Regions from separate parts of the Rhizobium sp. O111 genome, predicted to be linked through region 2. Evidence: predicted binding sites of a transcription regulator. Region 2 holds the regulator's gene; each other region holds the start of a gene.

Region 1 (3,899 bases), 3.6 Mb from region 2:
ATGTCGAGCAGGCCCTTGGTGACCATGATGTGCAGGTTGCCAGAGGTGTAGCCCTGGGCCCAATCGCCGGTGGCGGAGCCGAAGGTGGTGCCGACGTCGAACTTCTTGTCGAGAACGCCGAGAACGAGGTTCTCATGGCCGCCGCCGAAGCCGGTTTCGGAGAAATACTGCTTGACCGGCATGCCGACATCCTTCGGCAGCGAGACGTTCGGGACGAGGTAGCCCGAGGTCGAATCCGGATCGGCGAAGCCGAGCTTCTTGCCCTTGGCGTCGGCGAGCGTCTTGATGCCCGAATCCTTGCGGGCGACCATGATCGAGTAGTAGCCGGTCGAGCCGTCTTCCTGCTTGGTGGTCAGAACCGGCGTAACGGCGTTCGGATCCTTGAGGTAGATCGAGGCGTAGGAGGAAGCGCCCATGACAGCGAGGTCGATGGTGCCGCCCAGCAGGCCCTGGATGACGCCGTTATAGTTCGGCGACGGGAAGATCTGGACTTCCGAAACGCCGGTAGCGGCAACGAGGCCCGGCTTGACGCACTCGGTGCGGCGAACCTGGTCGGCTTCGTTTTCACCGCCGTCGAGGCCGATACGCAGGACCTTGACGTCCTGAGCGTAGGCCTGGCCTGCAACGGTGGCGATGGCGATCGTTGCCATCAGGATCTTGCGGAACGCAGACATGGTAGTCTCCTTTGGTGACGTTTTTCAGTGACTTTGAAGTACTGGGGATCGGTATTTTTCCGGCTTTGTCCCCCGGCCGGAAACTTGTCAGCGCATGACGGCGGAGGCGGCCATCACGCGCGATACGGCGTCCTGCTGCTTGCCCTTGATGTTATCCAGGCTGGTGGACGTCATGGTCTCGTCGATGCCGGCGCCGTTCTTGTCGGTGCCGTAGATTTCGTTGACGGCATCGGCCGTCAGTTCGGACGGCTTGCCGTCAAAGACGACGCGGCCGCCGGCCATGCCGACAATGCGCTCGCAATAGCTGCGCGCGGTGTCGAGCGTGTGCAGGTTGGTGATGACGGTGATCCCTTCGCGCTCGTTGATGTCGCGCAGCGCGTCCATGACGATCTTGGCGTTCAACGGGTCAAGCGAGGCGATCGGCTCGTCGGCAAGCAGCATCTTCGGCGCCTGCATGAGGGCGCGGGCGATCGCCACGCGCTGCTGCTGGCCGCCCGACAGCGTGCCGGCCATCTGCAGCGCCGTCTGCTCGATACCCAAACGCTCAAGCGCCGCGATCGCCTGCACGCGCTCTTCGCGGGTGAAGACGCCAAGCAGGCTGAGCACGGTGGAGCGATGGTTGAGACGGCCGAGGATGACATTGGTCATCACGTCGAGGCGCGGCACGAGATTGAACTGCTGGAAGATCATGGCGCAATCGCGCTGCCAATTGCGCAGCGACTTGCCGCGCAGGCCCGACACCTCGGTGCCGTTGAAATGGATCGAGCCGGAGCTCGGCTCCTGCAGGCGGTTGATCATGCGCAGAAGCGTGGATTTGCCGGCGCCCGAACGGCCGATAATGCCGACCATCTGGCCCTGAGGGATGTCAAGCGTCACACTATCGACGGCGATCTTCTTGCCGAATTGACGGGTGACATTCTTCAGCTCGAACATCATGCTCTTCCTCATAGCCCAAACGCGATATGAGGGAGTGCATTAGGCCCGGTCCATGAAGCTCCAATGTCAGTTTTGTGTAAGTGCTGTCACAAACGGGGCTGTGGTGGATTGAAACGTGACAGTGGGGTCACAATTCTGTGACAGATGCGGGATGAGGCGAGTGCGATCTCTCGAAGCAGGAGTAGTTATTCGATCACCGCACTATTGAGCCGGCCATGCTACTCGTCGTTCAATATCGGCATGGCAAAGCATTTCGTTGGATGCGGCCCGGTTGGGAAACCCAACAAGAACAATCTGCAACCCTGCGATACGCGCGTATTTCATCGCCGGTATGCAGTCGGTATCGCCGGTCACGAGTACCAGCCTATCGACAGCCTTCGATGCGCAAAAGGTGGCGATATCCAGGCCGATACGCATATCGACGCCTTTCTGTTCGAAATCCGCCTTGAAATCATTATCCGTTACTGCCTGACCAGCCGGCAGGATCTTTTTCGGCTTGAAGCCACGGAATTTCAACACGCCCAGCCTGACAGCAAAGAGATCTTTCGCCGCAAGCTCCCGTAGCCAGGCATCCGAGCCTGCGAAGGTCTTAGGTTCCGCTGACACCGGCAGTTTGACCGTTCCACTGTACGGCGCACAATCGTAATAGAAAAAGCGGAAAGCGTCTTCATCCGGCTCGACGCAAGCCTTGGCAATCTTCTCAATATAATCGGGATTGTAGTTCATTCCGGCATTTCGCGCCAAAACGCGAACATGTCCGCCATCGATCAACACCGCAACGTTCTTCAAATAAAAGACCCCCTCGGCTCGTCGCCTTGGGGGTCTCAAGATACGTGCCCGCCTACGGGCGTACGGATATACAGCGATAATGCTACAGCGACGCCATTAGTCAACCGAAATCGTCTACAAACCGCCTCGCCCCCTCACCGCCGCTTCTGCAACACCTTGTTGCCCTTGGGCCCGGTCATCTTCGGGGTGTTCTTGTCGTTCTCGTCGCGCAGCACCCGCCAGCGGGCCAGCCGCTCCGGCGCCAGCGTGCCTGATTTGACGGCGGCCTGGACGGCGCAGCCGGGTTCGTGGTCGTGGGTGCAATCGCGGAAGCGGCAGTGTTCGGCAAGTTCGGTGATCTCGGAGAAGACCTGCTCAATGCCCTCCTGAACGTCGCTGACGTGGAGCGTGCGCATGCCCGGCGTGTCGATGACCCAGCCGCCGCCGGCCATGGCGTGCAGCGAGCGGGCCGTCGTGGTGTGGCGGCCCTTGGCGTCGCGTTCGCGGATGCCGCCGGTTGCCTGCGAGCCCTCGCCGCTCAGCCTCGCCAGCGCATTGACCAGCGTCGACTTGCCGACGCCGGACGAGCCGATCAGCGCCAGCGTCTGGCCGAAGCCGCTCCATGGACCAAGCGCCGAAGCCGCATCGTCGCTTTTGGCATTGAGCACGACCACCGCGAGATCGCGCTGCAGGGCTTTCGCCTGCGCTTCGTACTCCGCCACATCAGGGGCGAGGTCGGCCTTGGTCAGCACGATGACCGGCGTCGTCTCCGCCTGGTTGGCGAGCGCCATGTAGCGCTCGAGGCGGGCAACGTTGAAATCGGCGTTGCAGGAGGTGACGATCAAAAGCGTGTCGACATTGGCGGCGCCGAGCTGCTGCCCCTGGCGCCCCTCGACGCGGCGCTGCAGCAGCGTGCGGCGCTCCAGCCGGCGCACCAGGCTGTCGTCCTCGGGATCGACCATCACCCAATCGCCGACGGCGAATTCGGACGTATTCAGCTGATGCGAGACCTTGAGCCGGATCAGGCCGTCCAGCGATGTGACGCTCAGGCGGCTGCGGTGCACTTCGGCGATCCGGCGGGGGATCAGACCATGATCGTCATCCGTCAGCTGATCGGAAAAGAATTCGGACCAGCCGAGCGAGGCCAGGAATGTCGCTTCGTGATCGGTCGTCAAAGGTTCACCGGGGACTGCGGCGTATGGGTCAAGGTTAGCTCCAGATGAGACGTGTTGTGGCGCGGACATTAGCGGAAGCTTCGGCGGGAAGATACGGGGTTTGCACCATGAGAGACATCCGGGCGGAAAACGACAGCCGATCCCTGATGCTATCGGAGCGCCAAGTCACCGGCAGAGATTGGTGCTATTCGCGCCTCATCGCATCTTGATTTCCCGCGCGACTTTCCCGAAAGCTGCGTTGCCCCTCAAGGAAATCTCCATGTTCGTCTCGGAAGCCTTCGCCATTGGTTCGGCCACCTGCATCGCGCTCAGCTCGATGTTCATCAACGAGCTCAACGGGCGGGTG
Region 2 (3,899 bases):
GCCGGCGAGCTATCAACAGCTAATGTTGCAGAAATGACTCTACCACCCAGCAAGTTGGGGAAAACCGAGAAATCGATTCGCCGCGATTCAACCGACTCTTGTCACGGAGTCGCCCTCACTCTAGGTTAAAACTCAATTACTAGACTGCATGCGGCGGAACTAGTCACCAAAATCGAGCAAGCGTTTCTTGGTCCGGACACGTCCGTGCCATGGGTGAGGGATTCTGCCTACACCAACGCAATAAGGCGGAGACAGGGCATGAACTGGACAGACGAGCGCGTTGAAAGACTGAAGAAGCTTTGGGCCGAAGGCCTGAGCGCCAGCCAGATTGCGGCACAACTTGGCGGTGTAAGCCGCAACGCCGTCATCGGCAAGGTCCACCGTCTGAACCTGCCTGGCCGCGCCAAGGCCGGCGGCACGACGACGGCGACCAGAGCACCGAAGCGCCCGGCGGTTTCGACGCCCCGCCCCGCCAGCAACTTCAATTCCGCACGCATCTCGCCAAGCCGCGCCGTTGCCCGCCCGCAGGGCGCAGTGGCTCTCAAGGAAGAGATGGATATCGATGCGATCGAGGAAGTCCGTTACCGTCCCGCTTCCAACGTTGTCGTTCCGATCTCGCGCCGCCTCGGCCTCACGGAACTGACCGAGCGTACGTGCAAGTGGCCGGTCGGCGATCCGCTGACGGATGACTTCCACTTCTGCGGCTGCGAATCCCCTGACAACTCGCCATACTGCACCTATCACCAGCGCATGGCCTACCAGCCGGTCAACGAGCGCCGCAAGGCAGCCAACCGGGTCGCATGACCCGGAAAGCCGGATAAGGAACAAAAGAAAACGGGCCCTTGCGGGCCCGTTTTTCGTTGGATCGGATGAAATGGAAGCGCCTTACGCTTCCATCGAATAGCCGGCGCCGCGAACGGTGCGGATGACATCTTGCATGTTCGAGAAGTTGAGCGCCTTGCGCAGGCGGCCGACGTGTACGTCGACGGTGCGTTCGTCGACATAGATGTCATGGCCCCAGACGCCATCGAGCAGCTGCGAGCGGGAGAAGACACGGCCGGGCGACGACATCAGGAATTCCAGAAGGCGGAATTCGGTCGGTCCCAGGCGGACTTCGCGGCTCTTGCGGTGAACGCGGTGGGTTTCGCGATCGAGCTCGATATCGCCGCACTTCAGCAGCGAGGAGAGCACTTCCGGCTTGGCGCGGCGCAGCATCGCCTTGACGCGGGCGACGAGCTCAGGCGTCGAGAACGGCTTGACGACATAGTCGTCGGCGCCGGTCGACAGGCCGCGAACACGTTCGCTTTCCTCGCCACGGGCGGTCAGCATGATGATCGGCAGGCGCTCGGTCTCCGGGCGCATGCGCAGGCGACGGCACAGCTCGATGCCGGAAACGCCGGGCAGCATCCAATCGAGGATCAACAGGTCGGGCGTGCGTTCCTGCAGCCGGATTTCGGCCTCGTCACCGCGAAGGATGGTATCGACTTCGAAGCCTTCGGCCTCGAGGTTATAGCGAAGAAGCACGCTCAGTGCTTCTTCGTCTTCAACGACTGCTACTCTTGGGATCATTCGTCTCGGTCTCCTGGGGGCGTGGGTCCGGAACGCTTATTCCGTGACCGCGCCGACGGTGTTGGCGGTGTCGTCCTTCGGACGCTCGCCTTCCGGCTGGGCGCCGGTAGCCATGTAGTAGATGGTCTCTGCGATGTTGGTGGCGTGGTCGCCGATGCGCTCGATGTTCTTGGCGCAGAAGAGAAGATGCGTGCAGCTGGTGATGTTGCGCGGATCTTCCATCATGTAGGTCAGCATCTCGCGGAACAGCGAGGTGTACATCGCGTCGATTTCCTCGTCGCGCTCGCGGATCGACTTGGCGCGGTCGGCAACGCGGCTGGTGTAGACGTCGAGAACTTCCTTGAGCTGGACAAGCGCCAGTTCGGAAAGATGCTCGAGGCCACGAGCGAGCTTGCGCGGAACGCCCGTGCTCTGGACAGCGATGACGCGCTTGGCAGTGTTCTTGCCGAGATCGCCGACGCGCTCGAGATCGGCCGCGATGCGGATCGAGCCCATGATTTCGCGAAGGTCGGCGGCCATCGGCTGGCGGCGGGCGATGGTGATGATCGCCTTTTCGCCGATCTCGCGCTCGGCGTGATCGAGGATCACGTCGTCGGAGATGACCTTCTGGGCGAGCGAAGTGTCGCCGTTGACGAGCGCGCGAACAGCGTCGCCGACCATCTGTTCCGCGAGGCCGCCCATTTCGGAGATGCGGCGCGTCAGGAACTTGAGATCATCGTCATAGGCGGAATAGATATGTGTCGATGCCATGGGGCTTATCCTTGAATGTCCTGAGGTTTACCGGTTTCGGAGATCAGCCGAAGCGGCCCATGATGTAATCCTGGGTGCGCGGATCATCCGGGTTGGTGAACATCTTGTCGGTATCGTTCTCCTCGACGAGGTTGCCGAGGTGGAACATGGCGGTGCGCTGCGAAACGCGTGCTGCCTGCTGCATCGAGTGCGTGACGATGACGATCGTGTAGGCTTCGCGCAGCTCGTGGATGAGCTCCTCGACCTTGGCGGTCGCGATCGGGTCAAGCGCTGAGCAGGGCTCGTCCATGAGGATGACTTCGGGGCTGACAGCAATCGCGCGGGCGATGCACAGACGCTGCTGCTGACCACCCGACAGGCCGGTGCCGCCTTCATGCACGCGGTCCTTGACCTCGTTCCACAGGCCGGCGCGCTGCAGGCTCTGCTCGACGATGACGTCCATGTCGGCCTTCGCCTTGGCGAGACCGTGGATGCGCGGGCCGTAGGCGACGTTTTCGTAGATCGACTTCGGGAACGGGTTCGGCTTCTGGAACACCATGCCAACGCGGGCGCGCAGCTCAACGACGTCGATATCCGGATCGTAGATATCATCGCCATCGAGCGTGATCTTGCCGGTAACGCGGCAGTTGTCGATCGTGTCGTTCATGCGGTTCAGGCTGCGCAGGAAGGTGGACTTGCCGCAGCCCGACGGACCGATGAGAGCCGTCACGGTGTTTTCGCGGATGTTCAGCTTCACGTCGAAAAGCGCACGCTTCTCGCCGTAGTAAACCGAGACGTCCTGGCCGATCATTTTATACGGAATGGTATTCATCTTCTGGTCTAGCGCCTTCTCAACTGCGGCTTCCGTCAACATGTTCATGATGTTTACTCCGTTTACCAGCGGCGCTCAAAGCGACGACGCAAGAGGATGGCTCCGAGGTTCATGACGATCAGGAACAGGAGCAGGACGATGATGGCGCCGGACGTGCGCTCGACAAAGGCGCGTTCGGCTTCGTTTGCCCACATGTAAACCTGCACCGGCAGAGCCGTGGAGGGATCCATCGGGGTGGCAGGCGCATTGGCGACGAAGGCGACCATGCCGATCAGGAGCAGCGGCGCGGTTTCACCGAGCGCGTGCGCCAGACCAATGATGGTGCCGGTCAGGATGCCAGGCATTGCCAGCGGCAGGACGTGGTGGAACACCATCTGCATCTTCGAAGCGCCGAGACCAAGAGCGGCTGCGCGGATCGAAGGGGGCACGGCGCGCAGTGCCGCGCGGGTGGCGATGATGATCGTCGGCAGCGTCATCAGCGTCAGCACCAGGCCACCGACCAGCGACGCGGAGCGCGGCAGGCCTGCGAAGTTGATGAAGACGGCGAGACCGAGCAGACCGTAGACGATCGACGGAACGGCCGCGAGGTTGTTGATGTTGACCTCGATCAGGTCGGTCAGCTTGTTCTTCGGCGCGAACTCTTCGAGGTAGATCGAAGCGGCGACACCGATCGGCAGCGACAGGGCAAGAACGATCAGCATCAGGTAGAGCGAGCCGATGAGGGCGACGCCGAGACCTGCGGCTTCCGGACGGCTGGAATTGCCGTTGA
Region 3 (3,899 bases), 1.4 Mb from region 2:
CGCTCGTCTTTCCGCCGGAACCGGCACTCTGGGGCTGAAGGTAGTAGGCGACGATGATGAGGCCCAGCCCCAGCACCGCCGTCAGCGCCATGATGTAGTAGCTCGCCATGCCAAGTGCTGCGTAGATGTAGCCCGACGCGATGGTCATCAGCCCCATGAACATGCCGTTATAGAAGAAATAGGCCCCCTGCGCCGACGATTCCTGCGTTGCCTGCACCGAGGCGATGATCCGCCGCTGGACGCCGGTGTGGACGAAGGCGTAGCTGAAGGCATGCAGGCACTGCAGCAGGAAGAAGCCGACGAAGCCCCACTCCATCGGAAACAACAGCCACCGGCAGACGCACACGGCAGCGCCGACACGGATCAGCGTCCAGGCATCGAAATGTCGGCTGAGCCGCTTCGATTGGAAGAACACCGTCACCTCGGCCGCGACACCAGCACTCCACAACAACGCGATTTCCGTGCCCGAAAAGCCGAGATCACGCCAATAGATCGTCGCAAAGGCCTGCAGAAGCGCGTGGCTCGATTGCTGGATGGCGACGCCGATGAGCAGCATCAACAGATGCGGCTGCCTCAGCGAACTGCCGGTCGCCTGCTGCAGATCGACAGGCGTGCCGCGCCTGCGCGTCGGCCCGATGCGCGGACAGTAGAGCGCCATCACCATCGTCATGACGAAACCGAAGATCATGACAGGCAGAACCATTTGCCCGCCCCAGTTTCCGATCAGTCGCCCGCCGACGAGCGTCGAGGCGATAAAGGCGACAGAGCCCCACACCCGCATCGAACCATAATCGAAACCCCAGCGCCGCACACCCGAGATGACAATCGATTCGACCACAGGCACATAGGGAGAAAACGTGGCGCCCTGGAGCGTGTAGACGATGAGCACCGGCCAGAACGTGTCGGTCCAGTAGAGCGCGATTGCGGTCAGCAGCGACAGGCCACCGGAAAACACCAGCACATCGGCCCGCTCCTTCATCCGGTCGGCATACATGGCCACGATCGGCGCCACCAGCACGCGCACCACCATCGGCACGGCGAGGATGATGCCGATCTCGTGGTCGCTGAATTTGTGCATCGCCAGCCAGACGGGAAAGAACGGCAGCGCGACACCGTTCACAAGCAGCGGCGCGCAATAGGACAAAGCGCTCAGCAGCCGGAAATGGGCGGGCGCGACCTCTGTGAAAGAGGCATTCGTGGCGGGAATCATCGGTGTGACCTGAAAGGAACCTGCAAGTTGCCTAACACGTCACCTTAATGGCAACCAAGGCGAGATAAGGCCGCCCCAAACCGATTTCAAAAATAAGCCACAACTGTCGCGAAACGGCAACGGCAGCAACTGCACAATGCCATTTCGCAACAGCGAAATAGTTGGTGGTATCAGGCCGCCTGCTGTGCAGGCTCGCGCTTGCGGTGATCTTCGAGCGCCAGCGGTGCCGGTGCAGCAGCGCCGCCCATTGTGCGCCATTCAATCAGCTCGAACGTGCCGTCTTCGTGCTCGGCGATTGCCGTGCAGCTTTCAACCCAATCGCCGGTGTTGATGTAGCGCACGCCATCCATGTCTTCCATGACGGCATGGTGGATGTGGCCGCAGATCACGCCGTCGGCACCGCTCTTACGGGCTTCGTCGGCCACCACCTTCTGGAACTCACCGATGAAGTTGACGGCGTGCTTGACCTGCAGCTTTGCCCAGGCGGAGAACGACCAGTAAGGCATGCCGAGCTTGCGGCGAATGGCGGCAAGCCCGATGTTGATCATGATCGCCATGTCGTAGGCCCAGTCGCCGAGATAGGCGAGCAGGCGGGCGTTGCGCACCACGACGTCGAACTCGTCGCCATGCAGCACCAGATACTTCTTGCCGTCGGCCGCCTCGTGCATCATCCGCTCGGCCACTTCGATGCCGCCGAAGTGCATGCCGGGGAAGTCGCGCAGGAATTCGTCGTGATTGCCGGGGATGTAGACGATACGCGTTCCCTTGCGCGCCTTGCGCAGCAGCTTCTGGATCACGTCGTTGCATTCCTGCGGCCAGTACCAGCTGCGCTTCAGGCGCCAGCCGTCGACGATGTCTCCCACCAGGAAGATCGTATCGGCTTCGTGGTACTTCAGAAAGTCGATCAGGAAGTCGGCTTTCGCGGCTTTCGAGCCGAGATGGACGTCGGAAATAAAGAGCGTACGGAAGTGGCGCGTATCCATATTGTCCTTCACAAGCATACTGCCCGTGCCCCATGCTTCATCTGTGCCTCTGAAAACCAGACTCGTGTTTCAGGAAGATGACACGGCCCGGGTGTCGGGCCCTGATCACAGGTCCTACCGTCGCAAATCCCCGGCATCTCGCGGGCGCTGTTGCACATTTGCGTTGTTTTTGGGAACCGGAACCGAAATTCCCGCTGTTACCGTCTTTCGATTGATGTATTGAAAGCGCTCCAATGAAAGCATGTGCGACAGCCTGGAGCATTACGATGGATCACAGCGACAAACCGAAGACGGACAACAAAGCGGCAGGCGGCAGCCTCGATGAACAGGCCTTGTTCTTCCACCGTTATCCCCGTCCCGGCAAAATCGAGATCCAGGCCATCAAGCCGCTCGGCAACCAGCGCGACCTCGCGCTCGCCTATTCGCCCGGCGTCGCCGCGCCCTGTCTAGCTATCCGCGACAATCCGGAAACGGCCGCCGACTACACCTCGCGTGCCAACCTGGTTGCCGTGATCTCCAACGGTACGGCCGTTCTCGGCCTCGGCAATATCGGCCCGCTAGCTTCCAAGCCGGTCATGGAAGGCAAGGCGGTTCTCTTCAAGAAGTTCGCCAACATCGACGTCTTCGACATCGAGGTCGATGCAACGACCGTCGATCACATGGTCTCCACCGTCGCCGCGCTTGAGCCGACCTTTGGCGGTATCAACCTTGAAGACATCAAGGCGCCGGAGTGTTTCGAGATCGAGCGCCAGCTGCGCGAAAAGATGAAGATCCCGGTCTTCCATGACGACCAGCATGGCACCGCCATCATCGTCGCCGCCGCGATCCTGAACGGCCTGGAACTCGCCGGCAAGAAGATCGAAGAGGTCAAGATCGTCGCCTCCGGCGCCGGTGCCGCGGCCCTTGCCTGCCTCAACCTTCTCGTCACCCTCGGCGCCAAGCGCGAAAACATCTGGGTCCACGACCTGGAAGGCCTTGTCTACGAAGGCCGCGTCGAGCTCATGGACGAATGGAAGAGCGTCTACGCGCAGAAGAGCGACACCCGCACGCTGGCTGAAAACATCGGCGGCGCCGACGTGTTCCTCGGCCTTTCGGCCGCCGGCGTCCTGAAGCCGGAACTCCTGGCGCAGATGGCCGAAAAGCCGCTCATCATGGCGCTCGCCAACCCGAACCCCGAAATCATGCCGGATCTCGCCCGCGCCGCCCGCCCGGACGCGATGATCTGCACCGGCCGCTCGGATTTTCCGAACCAGGTCAACAACGTCCTCTGCTTCCCGTATATCTTCCGCGGCGCGCTCGATTGCGGCGCCGTCACGATCAACGAGGAAATGAAGATGGCGGCCGTGCGCGCCATCGCCGCGCTTGCCCGCGAGGAGCCGTCCGATGTCGCCGCCCGCGCCTATTCGGATGAAACGCCGATCTTCGGCCCCAACTATCTCATCCCCTCGCCGTTCGATCCGCGCCTCATCCTGCGCATCGCGCCGGCTGTCGCCAAGGCTGCGGCCGATAGTGGCGTGGCGCTGCGCCCGATCGCCGATTTCGACGCCTATCTCGACCAGCTGAACCGCTTCGTCTTCCGCTCCGGCTTCGTCATGAAGCCGATCTTCGCGGCCGCCAAGAATGCCGACAAGAAGCGCGTCATCTTCTCCGAAGGCGAAGACGAGCGCGTGCTGCGCGCCGCCCAGGTTCTGCTCGAAGAAGGTATC
Region 4 (3,899 bases), 3.2 Mb from region 2:
GAAGGGCGACGAGACGGTCACCATCGAGGGGCTTGAGAACATCAAGCCGCGCGAGAGGAAGATCGCGAAAATCACCTATGGCGACGGCACCGTGAAGGACGTTCCGCTGCTCTCGCGCGTTGATACGCTCGACGAGGTGATCTACCTCAACAATGGCGGCATCCTGCAGACGGTATTGCGGGATCTCGCGGCCTGATCGGCGCTGATTTTTAAGAAATGCCTGATAATGGCCGCCGGAAAGCGATTTCCGGCGGCTTTTTCGTGGTCTGGAGGGCTATGAGGGGCCGGCCTCACGGCGAAGTGTTGCGGAGTTGTCCCACGCGGGCTCTGTCTCACCCGTTCGTGATTTTTCGTTTGGATCGGGAGCGATTATCTCTAGGTTGAAGAGATGGAGACCCTGCCAACCTTTTTGGTCCGGCAAGGGTGGGAGAGGAAAAGAGGTAGAGGTGCAATGTCGCCGCGGTTTTTGATTTCGCTGATTGCAGGTGTCGCTCTGGCGAGCCCTTTGCTCGCCGAGGAGGCGCCCAAAGGCGTGGTCGAACTGTTCACCTCCCAGGGTTGCGCCTCTTGCCCTCCCGCTGACGCGGCCTTTCGCAAGCTCGTTGAGCGCGGCGACGTCATCGCTCTCGCCTATCATGTCGATTACTGGAACTACATGGGCTGGGCCGACACGCTGAGCTCAAAGGAAAACACCGAGCGCCAGTACGGCTATGCGAAGACCATGGGCCGCGCCAATGTCTACACGCCGCAGGTGGTGGTGAACGGCCGCGATCATGTCATGGGCTCGGATATCGGCGGCATCGAGAAGAAGGTCGACGGCTTTCTGACCGGTGGCGAAGGTCTGACCGTTCCGATCAAGGCCGAGGTCAAGGGCGATCAGCTCGAGATCAACGTCGCCCCCGGCCAGGGCAAGGCCAGTGTCGTCATGGTCTATTTCGATCGCGAAAAGACGATCGAAGTGCAAAAGGGCGAAAACAGCGGCCAGAAGATCGCCTATACGCACAGCGTTTCGGATGTCGAAACGGTTGGCATGTGGGACGGCAAGGAAACAAAACTGACGCTGCCGGCCACCGTGCTGCAGAAGCCCGATCTCGAGGGCTGCGCGGTGCTGCTGCAGTCGTCAACGACGGACGGAACGCCATCGGCGATCCTTGGCGCCACCGTCGTCATGGCCGGCAAGAACATCTGAGCCGTTAGGCATAAGCATGTCGCGCAAAAGCGTGCAGCGGTTTTGCGGCGACGACATGCGACAAACCAAAGACTTGAAGCGTGACTAGCGAATCCGAAGGATTGGGACACGCTTCCAAGAATTTCATCTGTCTTATCAGGTGGAAGCGGGGCGGCCCGACTGATCGTATTCGGGGCTGGGGTTAAGGTCGATACGGTCAGCCGGGCCCTTTGGCGCGCTGGCGCCAAACAGTCACATCTCCTCCAAAGTGCCGAAAGACGATGCGCAGAATTCAGTGTCGGCGAATCCGCTGAGGATGCGCCGGTCAAGTGCGAGCGAATTTCATTTTTAATTGAGGCGCTGTTTTGACTGAAATGCGGCACGCGGCAGATTGCACAGACTATGCTTAATGCGCGCGAGGCCGCGCTTGCAATTTGTAAAGGCTAAGGCAAACTGTCACCCGCGTGTCACGAACGGAGGCATTCGAGACTGATGACAGATCAGCCGGATTTGCGGCGTGGGAATAATCGGGCCACCGACAGCGATTCCCCCGTCGTCGTGGATATCAGGGACTTCAAGCAGAGCAAGGACCCGTTGCCAGTGACGTTTCACCGGCGAGAGCTGGATGCGATCCTGTGGATCTACGGGCGCATGGTCGGCGAGGGAGAGTGGCGGGATTACGCGATCGACCACCTGAAGGACTTGGCCGTCTTCTCCGTCTTCAAGCGCTCCGGCGAAATGCCGCTCTTCCGTATCGAAAAGAATCCCAAGCTCGCCGCCAAGCAGGGCGCCTATTCCGTCGTCAACACCCACGGCCAGATCCTGAAGCGCGGCCACGACCTGCAGCAGGTGCTGAAGGTGTTCAACAAGTCGCTGAAGCTCGTCGAGAAATAGGCGCTATCAACCCAGAAACAGCGTCGCCGGATAGGTGCCTGGATCGGGATCGGTCGCGGTGCCGTCGCCGAGCACACGCTGCATCAGCATCGTGTCCAGCCAGCGCCCGTGCTTGAAGCCGGAGCCCTTGATGCGGCCGATTTCCTCGAATCCATGGCTTGCATGCAGCGCGATCGAGGCAGGGTGCGCACCGCCGATCACGGCGATCATCTGTCGGAAACCGAGCGTGGTCGAACGCGCTATCAACTCCTCCAGCAACCGCTTGCCGACACCCTTGCCCCGCGCCTCCGGCGCTAGATAGATCGAATCCTCGACCATGAACCGATAGGCCGGCCGCGTGCGGAAGGCCGACGCGTAGGCATAGCCGACGAGCGCGCCTGTCTCGTCCACGGCGACGATATAGGGGTAGCCCTTGTCGACAATGGCCTGGTATCGCGCCGCCATCTCGTCGCGATCCGGTGGGGTGATCTCGTAGCTCGCAACGCCATTCAGGACAGAGTCGCGGTAGATGGCGGTGATGGCGTCGATGTCGGAGAAGGAGGCGTCGCGGAGGAGAACGGGCATGGGGCGGGCCAATGTCTGGAGAGCTGGTGTTCGTTGCTTGAAGAGCATTCGCAGCGGCGGTTGGCAAGGGGAAAGCAGACGGGCTGTGGTGGTTGCGGGCGGGAGGTCCATTGACGTCGCATATGCGGAAGCGTGCTTAGATTCTCGGGACGAGCCCGAGAATGACGGCGGAGTGTGCGGTTTCCGCCAGTAACCTATTGAAACATAAGAGCTTCCTAGCTCTCGACGTCATCCTCGGCCTTGTGCCGAGGATCTAAGCACGCCTCCACGCGCACGGCGTCGATGGCTGTTCATCGCCTGCTTCGCCGAGCACCACCGCTCCGTCTACCGCTCAGCCCGATACCCAGCCCGAGAACTTTCCCCCTGGAGTAGCATTGCAACTTCCACTTTCGCAAAGCCTTGCCTCTTGCGGCTGGCTGCTTTAGCTCAGAAGTGAAATGGAGCAGACCTAATGATTTTCATGGTAATCGCGGTCCCGATCGTCTTGGTCTGCTTCCTGCTGTTTCCCCGCCACACGCTGATCGTCGTTGCCGCCCTTGCCTGTGTCGGCGCCGCAGTCGGTCTCTATCTCTACTTCCAGCAGTCCGACCGCCTGAACTCGGCAAGCCTGGTGTCGGGCACGAGCAGCGGAACCAGCGGTTGCCAGGATCCGGACAAGCCGGTTTTCGTCGAGCTGTCGAATGCCTCCGACCGGCAGGTCAATATCGTGCGCTTCCGGCTGATTGCGAAGCGTCCGGGGTTCAGCGGCGAGGTCTATTCGGATTATTTCAGCAGCGACAAGATCATCGCGCCGCATAGTGAGTACGGCAGCTGCTGGGCTTTGAACCGTTACCGAGGTCTGGACACCCTGCCGGGCCGCCCCTCGCCCAGTGACTTCGAATGGTCCGTCGATATCTCGTCGGTCGATTTCGCCGGCAACTAGGCAAGCCTTCTAAGGTCCGTCGATCGGCCAAAGAAAAACCGCCTGCAACATTCCTGCTGCAAGCGGTTCTGATCGTCTCGAACTTGTCGTCTGGATCAAGGGCGACAGTGTCGCCCTCTCTCGCTCTTCATCTTACTTGCGGTTGCCCATGAACTGCAGAAGGAACATGAAGAGGTTGATGAAGTCGAGGTAGAGCGTCAGCGCGCCCATGATCGCCTTGCGGCCGGCCATGGTGGCGTCGTCGGCGGCGTAGTACATTTCCTTGATGCGCTGGGTGTCGTAGGCCGTCAGGCCCGCGAAGATCAGCACGCCGATCACCGAGATCGCGAACTGCATGGCCGAGGAGGCCAG

Evidence for each region. Region 2 encodes PhoB, which activates phosphate uptake and scavenging genes when phosphate is short. Its sites were predicted from a motif close to TGTCATNNANCTGTCAT; they were not measured.
Region 1: the regulator PhoB is predicted to act here: its motif matches at 1,726-1,742, upstream of phnC (phosphonate ABC transporter ATP-binding protein).
Region 3: the regulator PhoB is predicted to act here: its motif matches at 2,260-2,276, upstream of ACVTFQ_RS07755 (UDP-2,3-diacylglucosamine diphosphatase).
Region 4: the regulator PhoB is predicted to act here: its motif matches at 1,623-1,639, upstream of ACVTFQ_RS16655 (DUF2794 domain-containing protein).

What each region holds. Positions count from the first base shown of each region.
Region 1 covers NZ_JBSHXL010000001.1:3,760,546-3,764,444, reverse strand. Annotated here, with positions in the region: gene phnD (phosphonate ABC transporter substrate-binding protein) at 1-674, opposite strand, end outside; gene phnC (phosphonate ABC transporter ATP-binding protein) at 762-1,607, opposite strand; gene ACVTFQ_RS18775 (NYN domain-containing protein) at 1,812-2,399, opposite strand; gene rsgA (ribosome small subunit-dependent GTPase A) at 2,534-3,553, opposite strand; gene ACVTFQ_RS18765 (DMT family transporter) at 3,813-3,899, shown strand, end outside.
Region 2 covers NZ_JBSHXL010000001.1:141,193-145,091, reverse strand. Annotated here, with positions in the region: gene ACVTFQ_RS00720 (GcrA family cell cycle regulator) at 259-804, shown strand; gene phoB (phosphate regulon transcriptional regulator PhoB) at 886-1,569, opposite strand; gene phoU (phosphate signaling complex protein PhoU) at 1,606-2,319, opposite strand; gene pstB (phosphate ABC transporter ATP-binding protein PstB) at 2,363-3,178, opposite strand; gene pstA (phosphate ABC transporter permease PstA) at 3,193-3,899, opposite strand, start outside.
Region 3 covers NZ_JBSHXL010000001.1:1,512,327-1,516,225, forward strand. Annotated here, with positions in the region: gene ACVTFQ_RS07750 (MFS transporter) at 1-1,210, opposite strand, end outside; gene dgcA (N-acetyl-D-Glu racemase DgcA) at 1-38, shown strand, start outside; gene ACVTFQ_RS07755 (UDP-2,3-diacylglucosamine diphosphatase) at 1,381-2,193, opposite strand; gene ACVTFQ_RS07760 (NADP-dependent malic enzyme) at 2,460-3,899, shown strand, end outside.
Region 4 covers NZ_JBSHXL010000001.1:3,322,975-3,326,873, forward strand. Annotated here, with positions in the region: gene acnA (aconitate hydratase AcnA) at 1-196, shown strand, start outside; gene ACVTFQ_RS16650 (DUF1223 domain-containing protein) at 452-1,189, shown strand; gene ACVTFQ_RS16655 (DUF2794 domain-containing protein) at 1,661-2,062, shown strand; gene ACVTFQ_RS16660 (GNAT family N-acetyltransferase) at 2,069-2,626, opposite strand; gene ACVTFQ_RS16665 (hypothetical protein) at 3,078-3,548, shown strand; gene ACVTFQ_RS16670 (Bax inhibitor-1/YccA family protein) at 3,681-3,899, opposite strand, start outside.